2 linked regions of the Neobacillus sp. PS2-9 genome follow. Each later gene encodes a partner of the first gene's protein in a complex. Links are inferred from orthologs where the notes say so. Each region holds a gene or a part of one and is shown on either strand. Other genes may lie near its edges.

Evidence for each region.
Region 2: the proteins of tig (region 1) and rpsG are in contact, whole or in part, in a crystal structure (PDB 3GTY), measured with the Thermotoga maritima proteins. The link is inferred for Neobacillus sp. PS2-9 from one-to-one orthologs. Residues at the interface, in WP_004081061.1 of Thermotoga maritima: Glu122, Val124, Val129, Leu130, Tyr133, Glu188, Gly259, Ile262, Tyr263, Glu266, Ser270, Glu273, Gln274, Glu277, Arg308, Gln311, Ile312, Ser315, Tyr316, Glu325, Arg329, Arg336, Leu363, Phe366, Trp367, Arg373, Leu377, Arg381, Leu384, Glu387; in WP_004081843.1 of Thermotoga maritima: Lys34, Lys52, Lys55, Glu59, Arg62, Gln63, Glu66, Asn67, Lys69, Val71, Arg95, Ala109, Lys110, Lys111, Gly112, Arg113, Pro114, Glu117, Glu121, Ile124, Ala125, Tyr127, Asn128, Asn129, Thr130, Gly131, Lys135, Asp139, Arg142, Met143.

Annotation. Positions count from the first base shown.
Region 1 is NZ_CP133269.1:1,461,846-1,469,989, reverse strand. Bases 5,048-7,892 are described here. They hold tig (trigger factor), read right to left. Parts: upstream 7,187-7,892; coding sequence 5,909-7,186; downstream 5,048-5,908. Other genes in these bases: RCG25_RS07185 (tetratricopeptide repeat protein), read right to left, coding at 7,354-7,892; clpX (ATP-dependent protease ATP-binding subunit ClpX), read right to left, coding at 5,048-5,471. Also shown: lon (endopeptidase La), read right to left, coding at 1-2,020; ATP-dependent protease LonB, read right to left, coding at 2,274-3,941; more of clpX, read right to left, coding at 4,212-5,047; more of RCG25_RS07185, read right to left, coding at 7,893-8,144. UniProt on the Bacillus subtilis protein: Involved in protein export. Acts as a chaperone by maintaining the newly synthesized protein in an open conformation. Functions as a peptidyl-prolyl cis-trans isomerase.
Region 2 is NZ_CP133269.1:5,096,240-5,100,239, forward strand. The notes cover bases 1,269-4,000. They hold rpsG (30S ribosomal protein S7), read right to left. Parts: upstream 3,004-4,000; coding sequence 2,533-3,003; downstream 1,269-2,532. Other genes in these bases: fusA (elongation factor G), read right to left, coding at 1,269-2,479; rpsL (30S ribosomal protein S12), read right to left, coding at 3,045-3,467; RCG25_RS25555 (50S ribosomal protein L7ae-like protein), read right to left, coding at 3,571-3,819; rpoC (DNA-directed RNA polymerase subunit beta'), read right to left, coding at 3,983-4,000. In the rest of the region: tuf (elongation factor Tu), read right to left, coding at 1-269; more of fusA, read right to left, coding at 398-1,268.

The sequences.
Region 1 (8,144 bases):
CCTTCGGAACAGCTCCTTCGGGAACGTGGATATGAATATCATATTTTTCATGGAAATCGTCTTCGATGCCCAGTTCAGTCGCCTTTGAGCGAACATAACTAAATGCAGCTTGTGCAGATTCCTTCATCACATCGCCAAGCTTACCTGTTAGAACAAGCTTCCCTTTACCAGGAGACAATGAAACCTCTATCTGCAGGGTGTCGCCTCCAACTGTCGTATAAGCCAATCCAGTTGCCACTCCTACTTGATCTTCTGTTTCAGCCATTCCATAGTGGAATCTTGGCTTTCCTAAAAATTCTTCTACATTCTTTTCAGTGATAATCACCCGCTTCTTTTCACCGGAAACGATGATTTTTGCTGTCTTCCTACAAATGGTCGCCATTTGACGCTCTAAACTTCGAACGCCGGCTTCGCGAGTATAATAGCGAACCACTTTCAGTATCGCATCATCACGAACTTGAAGAATCCCTTTCGTTAAACCATTTTCTTTAATTTGTTTTGGTAGCAAATGGTCTCTACAAATGTGTACTTTTTCAAGCTCCGTGTAACCTGCAATCGTAATGATTTCCATTCTGTCTAATAGCGGCCCAGGAATGGTTGATAAATTATTAGCCGTTGCAATAAACATGACCTTTGATAAATCGTAGGTTTCTTCAATATAATGGTCACTAAAATTATGGTTTTGTTCTGGGTCTAATACTTCTAGCATAGCTGAAGATGGATCTCCACGGAAATCATTAGACATTTTATCTATTTCATCAAGTAAAAAGACAGGGTTTATCGTTCCTGCTTTTTTCATTCCTTGAATAATGCGTCCAGGCATGGCTCCCACATACGTTCTTCTATGGCCGCGAATTTCAGATTCATCGCGTACCCCGCCAAGAGACACTCGAACAAAGTTGCGATTCAGTGATGACGCAATAGAGCGGGCAAGGCTTGTTTTCCCCACACCAGGAGGTCCTGCTAAGCAAAGAATAGGGCCTTTTAAGGAATTCGTCAGCTTCTGTACCGCCAAATATTCAAGTACCCGTTCCTTAACTTTTTCCAATCCGTAATGATCTTGATTTAATACCTTTTCAGCACGGAGAATATCAATATCATCCTCTGTCTTTTTCGACCAAGGAATCGTTATCAACCATTCGATATAATTTCGGATGACTGCACTTTCTGCCGAACTAGATGGCACTTTCTCATATCGATCTAATTCCTTAAGGGCCGCCTTTTTCGCATGCTCAGGCATTTCAGCCTGCTCAATTTTTTTCGTCAACTCCGCAATCTCACCCGTTTTGCCTTCTTTATCGCCTAATTCTTTTTGAATGGCCTTCATTTGCTCACGAAGATAATACTCTTTTTGCGTCCGTTCCATCGACCGTTTTACTCGTTGGCCAATTTTCTTTTCCAAATTAAGTACTTCTTTTTCATTATGAATGGTATCAATTACACGATTTACACGGCTCTTTACATCAATTGTCTCAAGGATTTCTTGCTTTTCCTTTAGCTTGAGTGGTAAATGAGATGCGATGATATCCGCCATTCTTCCTGGTTCTTCAATATCAGCGACAGAGGCATATGTTTCTGCCGAGATTTTTTTTGAGAGTTTTATGTATTGCTCAAAATAGTCAAGCATTGTTCTCATCAGGGCTTGGTCTTCCACATCCTTAGTGTCAGGATCATCATACGTGACCACGCTTACCGAATAATACTCTTCTTCCTCATAAAATGAAACAATTTCCGCTCGGTTTAAGCCTTCTACCAATACTCTAATGGTTCCGTTTGGTAGTTTTAGCATTTGCTTCACTTTTGTTAACGTACCAACTTTGTATATTTCCTCTTCTGATGGATCATCGATTGATACATCTTTTTGAGTTGTTAAAAAGATTAAGTGGTCATCTACCATTGCTTTTTCAAGTGCTTGCACAGATCTTTCACGCCCTACATCTAAATGCAGGACCATTGTCGGATAAACAAGCAAACCTCGAAGCGGCAGGAGGGGGACGATCAATTCGTTCTTTTCCGCCATATAATGCACCTCCACATGCAATCCTCGTTTTCCTACTACTACTAGCAGATTAGTCTTTGTACAATTCTAACGTATTTATAATATGGTGTCTATTTTTAGAGATTCGAGATCTCTTTTTCAATATAATTTATATTTTCCCCAAACGTAAGGAAATCTTCCTAAGTTCATTTTGGATTTCTTATAGAAAAATGGCAATAAAAAAACTCCGGTTTGATTTTTACAACAAACCGAAGTTCTATAATCTCTTTTTAGATTAAATCGATTCTTTCTTAGTTAGCTCGATGGAGGCTGGGATGGCTTCGTGTTTTCCGAAGGATTGGACTAGGGCAATCTCGAATACTTCATGTAAATGGGTGACAGGAACGATGTTGATTCCGTCAATCTCATTCAAGATGGTTTGCATATTTTCCTCTGGAATGATGACGGTTTTGGCTCCTGCCTTTCTTGCTGCCTTCACTTTAGGATAAACCCCGCCAATAGGCTTCACATTGCCATGAATACTAATCTCACCAGTCATAGCTACCGTGTTATCAATGGGAATTTTGTAAATGGCGGAATAAATTCCTGTTGCCATGGCGATTCCAGCAGAAGGTCCATCGATTGGGACCCCGCCAGGAAAATTAACGTGAATATCGTAGTCATTAGCGGGTACTCCCATCGAACGGAGAACTGTAATCACATTTTCGATCGAACCACGTGCCATACTCTTCCGGCGAATGGATTTCCCTTGACCGCCAATACTTTCTTCTTCCACAATCCCAGTTATATTGATTGTTCCCTTGTCTTTTGCAGGGATAACCGTTACTTCAATCTCGAGCAAGGCACCAGAGTTTGGCCCATACACAGCTAATCCATTCACCAGACCCACATGTGAAATATCATTAATCTTTCTTTCCATCCTTGGAGTCATTTGACTGGAATGGATGACCCACTCAATATCTTCATCCTTGATATAATTACGGTCTTCTGTAATAGCAAGCCCAGCTGCAATTTGGATCATATTGACCGTTTCACGGCCATTTCTCGCATATGTAGATAAGGTATTCACACCTGTTTCAAAAATTTCTAAGTTTACTTTTTCAGCCGCTTTCTTCGCTACCTCCACAATTTCCTCCTGATTTAGATCACGGAAGAAAACCTCCATACAGCGGGAACGAATCGCCGGAGGAATTTCACTTGGAGTCCTAGTAGTGGCACCAATTAAACGGAAATCGGCAGGTAATCCATTTTTAAAAATATCATGAATATGCGTTGGTATTTGCGTATTTTCTTCATGATAATAGGCACTTTCCAGAAAGACCTTTCGATCCTCTAATACTTTTAGCAGTTTATTCATTTGGATTGGATGTAATTCGCCAATCTCATCAATAAAGAGTACTCCACCATGTGCATTTGTCACAGCACCTTGCTTTGGCTGTGGTATACCTGCCTGTCCCATTGCCCCTGCACCTTGATAAATAGGATCATGAACAGAACCAATTAAAGGGTCTGCAATTCCTCTTTCGTCAAACCGTGCTGTTGTGGCGTCTAATTCAATAAACACAGAGGATGCTTTAAATGGTGACTTTTGATTCTTTTTGGCCTCTTCTAGAACGAGGCGGGCAGCAGCTGTTTTACCAACTCCCGGTGGTCCATAAATAATTACATGCTGCGGATTCGGTCCACAAAGGGCCGCCTTTAATGATTTAATCCCATCTTCTTGGCCTACAATATCCTTAAAGCTTGTAGGGCGAACTTTTTCAGCTAATGGTTCAGTCAATGAAATGGATCTCATTTTGCGAAGCTGCTCCATTTCTTTACGGGATTCCCGGTCAATGGACACTTTTTGCGTACGCTGATTCCTCAACAAATTCCAAAAATACAGCCCAATAATGATTCCGAAAAATAGCTGTATAAATAAGGCAATCCCCGTCCAACTCATACATTTCCCTCCTACTACATACTCACAATATATTAATAAGTATTTCCTGCTGGAAGAAGGAATAAACCACAAAAAAAAAGAAAAGCGGAAGCGACTTGTTCAGCCCCGACAGGCAAATGTTCTTCTGCAAGAAAAGTCGCTCTTTGACTTTTATTGCAGAAGGTTATTTGACCCGAGGGGCTAGGCGCTGGAGCTGGACAATTCTCGAAGTAGAATTTAATATCCCTTGAAATAGAAAAAGACCTGGCAGAGAGCCAGGTCTTTTAAAGTTTATGCGGATTTTTCTTCTGCAACAACCGTTCCATCTTCTAACACTAATTTCGGAACACTGTTTTCTAAGACAGTTTCCTTCGTAATAATACATTTAGTAATGTCTTCGCGTGAAGGAAGATCAAACATGACATCAAGCATGATTCCTTCGATTATTGAACGAAGACCACGGGCACCCGTTTTTCGTTCAATTGCTTTCTTCGCGATTTCCTCTAATGCGCCATCTTCAAATTGCAGCTCTACATCATCGATTTCAAGCATTTTTTGATATTGTTTAACAAGCGCATTTTTTGGTTTTGTTAAAATTTCAATCAATGCTGTTTCATCTAATTGCTCAAGGCTAGCAATCACTGGAAGACGACCGATGAATTCTGGAATTAATCCAAAGCGAAGTAAGTCTTCAGGCAATACTTTTGAAAGAAGCTCTTTTTGAGAAACATCTACCTGCTTCACATCTGATCCAAATCCAATTACCTTTTGGCCTAAACGGCGTTTAATAATTGGCTCGATTCCGTCAAATGCTCCACCGCAGATAAATAAAATATTTGTAGTATCAATTTGGATAAACTCCTGATGTGGATGCTTTCTTCCACCTTGTGGCGGAACACTTGCAACCGTACCTTCAAGAATTTTTAATAATGCTTGTTGCACACCCTCACCAGAAACATCACGTGTAATAGAAGGATTCTCTGATTTACGAGCGATTTTATCAATTTCATCAATATAGATGATTCCTTTTTCTGCTTTTTCCACATCATAATCAGCAGCTTGGATCAATTTTAATAAAATATTTTCTACGTCTTCCCCAACATATCCAGCCTCGGTTAAGGAAGTAGCATCAGCAATTGCAAATGGCACATTCAAGATTCGAGCCAATGTTTGTGCTAATAATGTTTTACCGCTACCAGTTGGTCCAATCATACAAATATTACTCTTTGAAAGCTCTACGTCATCAATTTTGCTGTTCGAATTGATTCGCTTATAGTGATTGTAAACCGCTACTGATAGAGATTTTTTCGCCTGGTCCTGGCCAATGACGTATTCCTTAAGAATTTCACAGATTTCCTTTGGCTTTGGAACGTCTTTAAATTCTACTTCTTCTTCCGTTCCAAGTTCTTCTTCCACGATCTCTGTGCAAAGCTCGATACATTCATCGCATATGTAAACTCCAGGCCCGGCAACTAATTTACGAACTTGATCCTGTGTTTTTCCACAGAAGGAACACTTTAACTGTCCTTTTTCATCATTAAATTTAAACAATCCTTTCACCCCTTAAAACGTTGTTAGTACCCTATTTGAAGCAGTGATTTACACAAACAAAAGTCTATATTTTTCTAACTATTCAGGTGGTATGTATTTTGCATTGTAACACATGAAGCCAATGGACTGGAAATAAAACGCATTATGCCATTATGTTTTTTCTTTACTCTTTTTGTTTGTGTAAGTCGATGGAAAACTTATGTACTCATTAATCTTAACCATATTTTTTAAAATTAAGTCTTAAAACTATTTGGAAATTAATTATTCGCCTTCGTTTACTCTATTTCCTGCCCATAGAAGAATAAAAATTATTCCCTGCTGAGGAACTTAACAGGATAATAAACAGGTTTCCCTGTCCTTATTATAATATGTAATGAGAAAAATGTATAAAACAAGGCACGATAAAAATCGCACCTTGTTTTTTAAATGGTTAAAATTTATTTCTTGTTTTCAACAAGAAAATCAACAGCTTTTTTAAGTTTAAGGTCAGTTTTAATACCTTCAGAACCGCCAAGAGCTTGTTTAATCATATCAACTGTCATGTTGTACATACCAGCCATTTTTTCTAGTTCAGCTTCTACATCTTCGTCAGTTACTTCAAGGTTTTCAGCTTTAGCAATCGCTTCTAAAGTTAAGTTCACTTTTACGCGGGATTGTGCTTCTTCCTTCATTTGCTCACGTAATGCATTTTCGTCTTGACCAGAGAATTGGAAGTAAAGCTCAAGGTTCATACCTTGCATTTGTAAACGTTGTTCAAACTCTTGAAGCATGCGGTTTACTTCATTTGTAACCATAACTTCTGGAATTTCAACTTCAGCATTTTCAGCAGCTTTTTCAACTACAGTATCACGTAGGTGGTGCTCTGCTTCATGCTTTTTGCTATCTACTAAACGAGTGTTGATTTTTTCTTTAAGAGCATCTAATGTTTCAACTTCATCATCTACATCTTTAGCAAACTCGTCATCTAAAGCAGGAAGTTCTTTTCCTTTAATTTCGTGAACAGTCACTTTGAATACAGCAGGTTTACCAGCAAGCTCAGCAGCATGGTATTCTTCAGGGAATGTTACTTCAACATCTTTAGATTCACCAGCTTTTACTCCAACTAATTGCTCTTCAAAACCAGGGATGAAAGATCCAGTACCTAATTCTAATGAGTGGTTTTCAGCTTTTCCACCTTCGAAAGCTTCGCCATCAACGAATCCTTCGAAATCGATAACAACTGTATCACCGTTTTCAGCAGTTCCTTCTTCTTTAACAACTAACTCAGCTTGACGTTCTTGAAGAGTTTTTAATTCGTTTGCAACGTCTTCATCCGTTACGTTAGCATCTAATTCTTCAACTTCAAGGCCTTTGTATTCGCCTAATTTCACTTCTGGCTTTACTGTAACAGTTGCCTTGAAGATAAGCTCTTTGCCTTTTTCCATTTGCTCGATATCGATTTCAGGACGATCAACTGGCTCGATTCCAGTTTCATCGATTGCCTTTCCATATGCTTCTGGAAGAATGAAATCTAATGCATCTTGATAAAGTGCTTCTACGCCAAAGCGCTTTTCAAACATTCCACGAGGCATTTTACCTTTACGGAAGCCTGGAACGCTTACTGTTTTAACAACCTTTTGGAATGCTGCGTCTAGACCTTTTGTTACCTCTTCAGCACTTACTTCAACTGTAAGGACGCCTTGGTTTCCTTCTAATTTTTCCCATTTTACTGTCATACCTTTTTCCCTCCAACAAATCTATTCTCATATCATTCGTAACGAATTGAGTCGGAAATTGTCTTGTCCATCAAGCCAATCTTCCATTTTTAAATGTAAAATATAGTTTTTTACACAATGCAACCCCTACATTATAACACAGGATTGTTTTCTTTCAACAGCGAAGCCTATATATTAGGATAAGAAATTTTCTCAATTTCCTCTATTTGAACCCTCGCCTGCTCAATTTCTTCTATTGGAATTTGATAATCACTTGATAGCCTCTCAACTTTTCCATCCATCCCCAAATAATTTTCAGCTACTAAATGAAAGGCTGCCGCCCAAGCATTTGGTTTCTCCGGTTGGAAATCAAATGGATAAGTGATAAAAAAGGTTCGTTCTACCATCCCGATGGTGTGTTCAAATAGTATAGGATCACTGCTCTCTAACTGTGCTTCTAGTAGTTCCTTTACCCTTTTCATTTTCGGGTGAACCCTTACTTCAGGTAGGTTGACTGGGTGGAAGCTTTGTTCACTCGTAAATTTCTTTATCACAAATTCTCTATCTATTTCTTGCTCTTTTAAAAGAGTTAATAGCATTGTTTTAAGAAACGGATGCCCTGTTTCTACTTTTAAATAATCAGCAATTTCATTTATATAGGGGCGAATGTTTTTTTCCGCTAAGCCTGAAATAAGAAGTAGCTGATCGTTTAAGTTATTGATTTTTAATAGATTAAGCTCTTTTGCATTGGCTTCCTCGGACACGTTTTTTTCTTCTGGTGCCTGACGATTTTCCGCCATCCTTCGGCTGAATTGAAGGATGGTTAAGAAGTGATCATGTTTTTCTGTCGGAATTTCCTTTTCTTCAAAGAGAGCCTCAATAGTAGAGACAATCTCATGGTATTCATGCAACTGAATCAACACAGTCAAATACAAATCAACTAACTGAAAATATTCACCAATTCCCTTAAGCAGCATCT
Region 2 (4,000 bases), 3.6 Mb from region 1 along the record:
TTAACATAGTCAGCGTGTCCTGGGCAGTCTACGTGTGCGTAGTGACGTGCGTCAGTTTCATATTCAACGTGAGCAGTAGAGATTGTGATACCACGCTCTTTTTCTTCTGGAGCACCGTCGATTTGATCGTATGCACGAGCTTCTGCTTTACCTGATTTTGCAAGTACAGAAGTGATTGCAGCAGTTAAAGTAGTTTTACCATGGTCAACGTGTCCGATTGTACCAATGTTAACGTGTGGCTTTGAACGGTCGAATTTAGCTTTTGCCATTTGGAAAATCCTCCTTTGGATTATAAAAGTTTAAGTATATTAGGTAGAAACTGCGAATATGTTTGTCCATATTTCACAGTTTCTATTCTTACATAAGTAGTTATACTTTAAACAAAGGTGAAAATCAATTATTCACCTTTATTTTTTTTGATAATTTCTTCAGAAACTGATTTTGGAACTTCTTCGTAGTGATCGAAGTGCATAGAGAATACTCCACGTCCTTGAGTACTTGAACGAAGTGCAGTTGCATAACCAAACATTTCTGAAAGTGGAACCATTGCACGAACTACTTGTGCGTTACCACGAGCTTCCATACCTTCAACGCGGCCACGACGTGCAGTGATTTGTCCCATGATATCCCCTAGGTATTCTTCAGGGATTACAACTTCAACCCTCATCATAGGTTCAAGGATAACTGGGCTACACTTAGACGCAGCGTTTTTAAGTGCCATTGAAGCGGCAATCTTAAACGCCATCTCAGATGAGTCAACATCATGGTAAGAACCGTCAAATAGACGAGCTTTAATATCAACTAATGGATATCCAGCAAGAACTCCACGGTCAAGTGAATCTTCAAGACCAGCTTGAACAGCCGGGATGTATTCACGAGGAACAACACCACCAACGATTCCGTTTACGAATTCGAATCCTTTACCTTCATCATTAGGTGAGAATTCAATCCAAACGTGACCATATTGCCCACGACCACCAGATTGACGTGCGAATTTACCTTCAACTTGTGCAGAAGCACGGAAAGTTTCGCGATAGGCAACCTGCGGCGCACCTACATTTGCTTCGACCTTAAACTCACGACGCATACGATCAACGATGATATCTAGGTGAAGTTCACCCATACCAGCGATGATTACTTGTCCAGTTTCCTGGTCAGTGTGCGCACGGAATGTTGGATCTTCTTCTTGAAGTTTTTGTAGAGCAGTAGTCATTTTGTCTTGGTCAGCTTTTGACTTAGGTTCAACTGAAAGTTGAATTACAGGCTCTGGGAATTGCATTGACTCAAGGATAACAGGGTTTTTGTCATCACATAGAGTATCTCCAGTAGTTGTATCTTTCAGACCTACAGCGGCAGCGATGTCACCAGCAAAAACCTTAGAGATTTCTTGACGGCTGTTCGCGTGCATTTGTAGAATACGTCCGATACGCTCACGCTTACCTTTAGTTGAGTTCTGAACATATGATCCAGATTCTAAAGTACCAGAGTAAACGCGGAAGAACGTTAATTTACCAACATATGGGTCAGTCATAACTTTAAACGCAAGAGCAGAGAATGGTTCTTCATCGCTTGAATGACGTTCAATAAATTCTTCTTCATCATCAACAGCGTGTCCTTTGATTGCAGGAACATCTAGTGGAGATGGAAGGTAATCTATAACGGCATCTAGCATTAACTGAACACCTTTGTTTTTGAAAGCTGATCCACAGATTACTGGATAGAATTCAACGTTAACTGTACCTTTACGAATCCCTGCTTTTAGTTCTTCTTTAGTGAGTTCTTCCCCACCTAGGTACTTTTCCATTAACTCTTCATCTAATTCAGCAACTGCTTCAACTAGCTTTTCGCGATATTCTTCAGCTTGCGCCATATATTCTTCTGGGATTTCACGAACTTCAATATCAGTTCCTAAATCGTTACCATAGAATACAGCATTCATTTCCACAAGGTCAATGATAGCTTCGAATTCATCTTCAGCACCGATTGGTAACTGAATTGGATGTGCATTCGCTTGTAAACGGTCATGTATTGTACCTACTGAGTATAAGAAGTCGGCTCCAATTTTGTCCATTTTATTTACGAATACAACACGTGGTACACCGTAAGTTGTTGCTTGACGCCAAACTGTTTCAGTTTGAGGCTCAACACCAGACTGTGCATCTAGTACAGCTACCGCACCATCAAGTACACGTAGGGAACGTTCAACTTCAACCGTGAAGTCTACGTGTCCTGGTGTGTCGATGATGTTTACGCGGTGGCCTTTCCATTGTGCAGTTGTTGCTGCGGAAGTGATTGTGATTCCGCGTTCTTGCTCCTGCTCCATCCAGTCCATCTGAGAAGCGCCTTCATGTGTTTCACCGATTTTATGAATCTTACCAGTGTAATAAAGAACACGCTCAGTGGTAGTCGTTTTACCGGCATCGATGTGAGCCATGATACCGATATTACGTGTGTTTGCTAAGGAGAACTCTCTTGCCATTTGGTCTTTCTCCTTCCTAGTTTGGAATGAAATTTTATATATTGAAGGTTAGATTACCAACGATAGTGAGCAAACGCTTTGTTTGCTTCTGCCATTTTGTGTGTATCTTCACGCTTCTTAACAGATGCACCAGTGTTGTTAGCTGCATCCATGATTTCATTAGCTAAACGCTCTTCCATCGTCTTTTCACCGCGAAGACGAGCGTAGTTTACTAACCAACGAAGACCAAGAGTTGTACGGCGATCAGGACGCACCTCAACTGGTACTTGGTAGTTTGCACCACCTACACGGCGAGCCTTAACTTCTAATACAGGCATGATGTTTTTCATAGCTGCTTCAAAAGTTTCCATTGGCTCTTTGCCAGTACGTTCGCGAATAGTATCAAACGCAGAGTAAAGAATTTCTTGTGACTTACCTCTTTTACCGTCAACCATCATTTTGTTGATTAAACGAGTAACTAATTTTGAATTGTAAAGCGGATCTGGTAACACGTCTCTTTTTGCTACAGGACCTTTACGTGGCATATTTTTTCCTCCTTTCAAAGAAGCTTTTATTAAAGTTATTATTATTTCTTAGCTGCTTTTGGTCTCTTAGTACCATATTTTGAGCGACCTTGCATACGGTTGTTTACACCAGCAGTATCAAGAGCTCCACGTACGATGTGATAACGTACCCCTGGTAAGTCTTTTACACGTCCTCCACGAATAAGAACAACGCTGTGCTCTTGAAGATTGTGTCCGATACCAGGAATGTATGCAGTCACCTCGATACCATTTGTCAAACGTACACGAGCATATTTACGTAACGCTGAGTTTGGTTTCTTTGGAGTCATTGTACCAACACGAGTACATACTCCACGTTTTTGTGGTGAAGATACATTAGTTTGTGATTTCTTGAAGCTGTTATAACCTTTGTTTAGCGCAGGTGATTTTGACTTTTCCTCTTTTGATTGACGAGGCTTGCGCACTAGTTGGTTAATAGTAGGCATGTATTTTTCCTCCCTTCATTAATTGTAAGCCCACACATCCAGGTGGTTCATTTTTTTGCAAAAACAAAGTTTTTGCAGACTACTCTATCTACAAAAACAGTTTTTAACGGATAATTGCGACAGTTGCGGCACCAACTTCAATTCCACATGCTTTTCCGAGTTTTTTCATCGAATCTACATATCGAACCGGAACTTCTATGCCAAGAGCTACTTCTACAGCTTTAGCTGTAACCTTTGGTTCAGCATCGCTTGCAACGACTAACTCTTGTACATTACCTTCCTTAAGTGCTTTAACTGCTTGTTTTGTTCCTATAACAAACTTTTGTGCCTGAAATACTTTTTCATAAGACATAAATCATATCCTCCAAAGTATCAAATGAATAGGAGCACCTTTGATATAGTATCATCTTACCAAATAGATGTCAACAAATGTTTCGATATTTTATTCAAGATAGCATTTGGTAATCTTTTCTTAAAATACGGTACCTGCAATAATGCAGGTACCGTTATCTTACTTAGTCAATCAAAACGGT